DNA from 2 places in the Ligilactobacillus sp. Marseille-Q7487 genome. Region 1 is predicted to be linked to the other one. Evidence: predicted binding sites of a transcription regulator. Region 1 holds the regulator's gene; the other holds the start of a gene.
What was found. Region 1 encodes Rex, which represses fermentation and respiration genes when NADH is low (regulators of the CRP and FNR family bind a similar motif). Its sites were predicted from a motif close to TTGTGAANTANTTCACAA; they were not measured.
Positions count from the first base shown of each region.

Region 2: the regulator Rex is predicted to act here: its motif matches at 1,054-1,071, upstream of pflB (formate C-acetyltransferase).

Region 1 covers NZ_CASCJC010000001.1:566,185-569,399, forward strand. The annotation lists gene QM017_RS02770 (ABC-F family ATP-binding cassette domain-containing protein) at 1-691, opposite strand, end outside; gene QM017_RS02775 (redox-sensing transcriptional repressor Rex) at 1,288-1,926, shown strand; gene QM017_RS02780 (type II CAAX endopeptidase family protein) at 1,960-2,595, opposite strand; gene groES (co-chaperone GroES) at 2,846-3,130, shown strand; gene groL (chaperonin GroEL) at 3,164-3,215, shown strand, end outside.
Region 2 covers NZ_CASCJC010000001.1:1,815,521-1,818,735, reverse strand. The annotation lists gene QM017_RS08905 (adenylosuccinate synthase) at 1-585, shown strand, start outside; gene QM017_RS08900 (hypothetical protein) at 807-953, shown strand; gene pflB (formate C-acetyltransferase) at 1,298-3,215, shown strand, end outside.

The sequences.
Region 1 (3,215 bases):
CGTTGACAACTTTATCTAAAAAGTAACGGTCATGAGAAACAATTAATAAAGCACCTTGATAACTTTGAAGATAATTTTCAAGCCAAGTTAAAGTTTCAATATCAAGATGGTTAGTTGGTTCGTCTAAGATTAATAAATCACGTTTTTCTAAAAGTAACTTTGCTAAAGCTAAACGTGTTTTTTGCCCTCCGGATAGAGAAGATATTGAGCGTTGATAATCTGTTTCATAGAAGTGAAAACCGTGTAAGACTGAGCGGATTTCATTTTCATAACCATAACCATTTTGTTCTTTAAAATCATGTTGTAATTGATCATAACGTGTTAAAAGTTGTTGATATTTGGTTGAATGATGGTCAATATCTTGGGCCATTTGTTGTTCGAGTAGGTGCATTTGCTCTTCAATTTTTTTAAGATGTGCAAAGACACTCAACATTTCTTCAAAAATTGTTTTATTTGAGGTTAACTCACTATTTTGGGCAAGATAGCCAATTGTTAAATCTTTGCGTTGACTAATTTTACCTGCATCGGGTTTGGTTTGTCCAATGAGCATTTTGATGAGCGTTGATTTGCCAGCTCCATTGCGCCCAACTAAAGCAATTTTTGAATTATCTTGAATATCTAAATTAACATTTTTAAATAAAATCTCTGCACCAAAATGTCGTGCAACTTGTTGGACTTGCAATAAAATCATGTAAATCACCTTTTCTATTTAATTTAGCCATGAATAAGTGTACCATTAGAAATTACACTTGCGCTAATGTGATACAGCAATATCTCTTAAATTTGCATGGTCGCGCTTTTTTAGATATTCTTTTGTAATTATAGATTAATTATATCATGACGGGCGTCAAGATAGTTTTTACTCTATCTTTTTTATTATACTGAAAATAATGAAAAAAAGTAGACTTGTATTTTTGATGAAAAATGTTATTGTTTTAGAGCTTAGATTAAATTGACATAGTAATAAGTTTTCGCTGATATATGCTACATCATACTTAAATATCCAATTGTAAAATGATAAAGCGTGTTAAGTAATTGAGTTTATTGTTTGTACTAAATAAAGCTAGTAGCGTAACTGATAAATTTTTGTAAATATAAAAAGTTTTTTGTATTTTTTCTTGATTAAAAAAGCGCGAAATTTTTTCTGAAAGTTTGTGAAATAGTTACATAACGTTTTTAAAAAAAGGGATAAGACGGCATTTTTTTTGTGCAGAATAGTTCAAATTTAAATACGCGTATGTTAAAATTGATGTATATAGTTTTAATAGGAAAGGAGTCTAGGTTTGAATGGTAGCAGCTACAATTCCACAAGCAACCGCAAAAAGACTACCAATTTATTATCGTTATTTAAATATTTTGGCTGATTCTGGTAAAAAGCGTGTTTCTTCAACGGAATTAGCAGAAGCAGTTAAGGTTGATTCTGCCACTATCAGACGAGACTTTTCATATTTTGGAGCATTAGGGAAACGTGGTTATGGTTATGACGTTGAAAGTTTACTAGAATTTTTCAAGAAAACTTTGAATCAAGATAAGCTAACTAATGTAGCCTTAATTGGTGTCGGTAATTTGGGACATGCGTTGTTAAACTTTAACTTCCATAAAAGCAATAATGTGCGTATTAGTGCGGCCTTTGATATTAATGAAGAAATCACTGGTACAATTCAAAGTGGTGTTCCAATTTATCCAATGTCTGATATGAAAGAACAATTAACTGTACAACAAATTGAAGTTGTAATCTTAACCGTTCCTTCATCGGTTGCGCAAAAGGTAACTGATGAGTTAACCGAAGTGGGGGTTAAAGGTATTTTAAACTTTACCCCGTTACGTATCACTGTGCCTGAGACAGTTCGGGTGCAAAATGTTGATTTAACTAATGAATTACAAACATTAGTTTACTTCTTGGATCATTTTGGACCAGGTAAATAAAAAATTCCCAAGTTTTCATGCTTGGGAATTTTTTTATTGAAAATTAAGCCACAAGACGATAGCGTTCATGATTAGATGTGCTAAAATCGGCGCTAAAATAGTATGACTATAGCGATAACAAAGTGCCAAAAGCATTCCAATCAACCAATAGGTTAGATAATGCCCATCACCATGAGCGACACTAAATAACATGCTTGAAGCGACTAAACATAGCCCAATATTAAAGTAATCACTTAGGTTACCATATAAAACTTTACGAAAGATTAATTCTTCGCAAATTGGAGCACAAATAACGATGACGATTAAATAATAAGGATATTTTTGTGTAATAGCTATCAAAAGATTGGTATTTTGTGAAAAGGCAGGTTGATGCAAAAAAATATTTTCAAAGTAAAGTCCAAATGTCTGGACGATAAAAAGTCCAATGCTTGTGCCTAAAATTAATAAGCTTAATCTTAGTTTATTAATTTTAACACCTTGCTCAATCTTGTTAGAAGCTTGATAGTGATGGTTTAAGCTTAGTAAGACTATGATCAAGCAAAGATTTAAAATAGTTAATATTGGATATAAGAAATCATTATTGGCAATAAATTGTCCACATAAAAGTTCTAACAGATTAAAGCCTAAATAAGTTGTCAGTAAAGCTAAAATATTTTTTTGCAGTGTCATCTTTAATCCTCCTAAAAAACTGTTTGTATTATAGCATTCTTTAGTAAAAGATTAAAGAAAGACTACAATTAGCAGATTATTTTTCAGATGAAAAAGCTTGATTTAACAGGCTTTATCGCTAAAAATTAGCACTCGACGCTTGAGAGTGATAAAAAAAGCTTGCATTTTTGGATGAAAGTGATTATAGTAGTAATTGTAAGTTGTTAGCACTCTAGTTAAGCAAGTGCTAAAAAAGATGGAGGGATCTACAGTGCTTAAACCATTAGGAGATAGAATTATTTTAGAAGTTCAAAAAGAAGAAGAACAAACAGTTGGTGGAATTGTTTTGGCAAGTAATGCTAAAGAAAAACCACAAACTGGTAAAGTTGTTGCTGTGGGTGCGGGTCGTGTCTTAGAAAATGGTCAAAAAGTTACACCAGCTGTGACAGTCGGCGACGTTGTTTTCTTTGACAAATTTGCAGGGACAGAAGTTAAATATGAAGATCAAAAATATTTAGTCGTACGTGAAGGCGACATCATTGCAATTGTCGACTAAGATAATTAGATTTTAGATAAGGTGGAAAATAAAATGGCAAAAGAAATTAAATTTTCAGAAGATGCACGTTCAAAAATGTTAGCCG
Region 2 (3,215 bases), 1.2 Mb from region 1:
GTAACGTCTTCTAACCCAGTTGCTGGTGGGGTAACAATTGGTAATGGTATTGGACCAGCTAAAATCGATAAAGTTGTAGGTGTATGTAAAGCTTATACTTCACGTGTTGGTGATGGTCCATTCCCAACTGAATTATTTGATGAAATTGGTGATCGTATTCGTGAAGTTGGTCATGAATACGGTACGGTAACCAAGCGTCCACGTCGTATCGGCTGGTTTGATAGTGTTGTGATGCGTCATTCCAAACGTGTATCAGGTTTGACTAACCTTTGCTTAAACTGTTTAGATGTTTTAACCGGTTTAGATGAAATCAAGATCTGTACAGCCTATGAATTAAATGGTGAAAAGATTTATCATTATCCAGCAGGGTTAAAGGACTTAGCAGCATGCAAGCCAATTTACGAAACACTTCCTGGCTGGAGCGAAGATATCACGCAATGCAAGACATTAGAAGACTTACCAGAAAATGCACGTAACTATATTCATCGTATCCAAGATTTAGTAGGTGTTAAAGTTTCAACTTTCTCTGTTGGTCCAGATCGTCAACAAACCAACGTTTTAGAAAATGTGTGGGCACATATTTAATTATTGAGATTAATTTACAAACAACCACTGTTGCTAGTCAGCAATGGTTGTTTTTTTGCATATTTATGATTATTTTTTGATTATATACAGGATTATTTAAATGTTATCGATGTTATTTGTGTGTTTTATCGTTTATTTTTTAAAATCGAGGCAACAACTCTAAGCTCAGATGAGCTACACTGAAAGCAGTAGAGTTTAAAAATGACAGGAGAGGTAGCAAAATGGGGTTAATTAAGGAAGACTTAAGCTTTTGGATTCAAAAAGTTATGACGGAAAAACATTGTAATTATGAAGAAGCACTACACCTTTTAGTAGATTTTGCTCAAAAAAGAGGACAGGTTTTTGAAGAACAGATAGAAAAAATGTGAAATAAGACACTTTTGAGGTTTTGTATCATTTAAGTTTATTGTGTTTATTTATGCAAAAAATGTCGATTTTTGTATAAAAAGAGAGCTATACCTATTGGACTTGTGAAAAAAATATCTAATAAAAGAGGCTTGAAGTAAAAAGTTTTTTAGCGCAATTAAAGGGTTTAATACCTGTATTTAGAAGATTAATAAATATAAAAACATTGTGCGCGATTTATCGTTATTAATGCAATTTGGTGCATATTTCTTTATTGAAATTTTTTTTGAATGGGTTTACCATAATAAGTGAAGAAAGCGTTTTATAGGTTTTGTTTTCTACAGTACCTAAGGAGGTCAAATTTATTATGTTAAACATGGAAGAAAAGACGTTTGCTGCTTGGGATGGATTCAAGAAAGGTGATTGGCAATCAGAAATCGATGTGCGTGATTTCATCCAACAAAATATCACACCATACGATGGCGATGAATCTTTCTTGCAAGGACCTACACAAGCTACAACAAAATTAAATGACAAATTACTTGATTTAAAATTAAAAGAACGTGCGGCTGGTGGTGTGCTTGAAGCAGATACAAAGGTTGTTTCAAGTATTACTTCGCATGCTCCAGGTTACTTAGATAAAGACTTAGAACAAATTGTTGGTTTACAAACAGACAAGCCACTTAAGAAGGCTTTGATGCCTTATGGTGGTATCAGAATGGCTAAGGACGCTTTGGCAGCTCATGGCTTACAAATCGATCCTGAAACCGATCGAATCTTTTCAGAATTAACTAAGACACATAACCAAGGTGTCTTTGATGCATATGATGCTAATATTCGCCATGCACGTCACAACAAGATTGTAACTGGTTTGCCAGATGCATATGGACGTGGTCGTTTAGTAGCTGATTTCCCACGTATCGCTCTTTACGGAATTGATCGCTTGATTGAAGCAAAACAACAAGACCTTGAAAACTATGGCGATGGCCAAATGACAAATGATGTTATCCAAATGCGTGAAGAGATTACCGATCAAATTCGTGCATTACATCAAATCAAGCAAATGGCAGCATCTTATGGTTTTGATATTTCTAAACCAGCTACTACAGCTAAAGAAGCTATTCAATGGTTATACTTTGGTTACTTGGCTTCTATCAAACAACAAAATGGGGCTGCTATGTCAATTGGTCGTGTAGACTCCTTTATCGATATTTATATTCAACGTGATATCGAACGTGGTCTTTTGACAGAAGAACAAGCACAAGAATTAGTTGATCATTTTACAATGAAATTAAGAATGGTTTCCTTTATCCGGACACCAGAATATGATTCATTATTCTCTGGTAACCCAATTTGGGCAACCTTATCATTAGCAGGTATGGGACTTGATGGTCGTCATCATGTAACTAAGACGGCTTATCGTTTCTTAAACACCTTGCATAACATGGGTTCTGCACCAGAACCAAACATTACTTTGCTTTGGTCAGAAAACTTGCCTGAAGCATTCAAACGCTATGCAGCAAGTGTTTCGATTGAAAGTTCAACTATTCAATATGAAAACGATGATTTGATGGTCAAAACATGGGGTACAGATTACTATGGTATTGCATGTTGTGTATCTGCACAACCAATTGCTGATGGTATTCAATACTTTGGGGCACGGGCTAACTTGGCTAAGACCGTTCTTTATACCATCAACGGTGGTAAAGATGAAATGACTAAGCAACAAGTTGGTCCTGCTTATGAACCAATTAAGTCCGAATACATCGATTATGATGAATTTATGAAGAAATTTGATGACATGTTGGAATGGTTAGCAGATGTTTATGTTAACGCCTTAAATGTTATCCACTATATGCATGATAAATACTACTATGAATCAGCTCAATTAGCTTTGAAAGACACCCGTTTGAACCGGACATTTGCTACTGGTATCTCTGGCTTTTCAGTAGCTACCGACTCAATTTCTGCTATCAAGTATGGTCATGTTAAAGTTATCCGTGATGAAGATGGCATGGCAGTTGATTTTGTGGCTGAAAATGACTTCCCACGTTATGGTAACAATGATGATCGTGCAGATGAAATCGGTAAGTGGTTAGTTAAAGCATTATATACTAAGATGAACAAACATCATCTATATCGCAATGCTAAGTTATCAACATCTGTTTTGACGATTACATCTAACGTGGTTTATGGTAAGAATACAGGTACAACACCTAACGGACGTAAAGCTGGTGAACCATTTGCACCAGGTGCTAACCCAGCTTATGGCGCAGATACAAGCG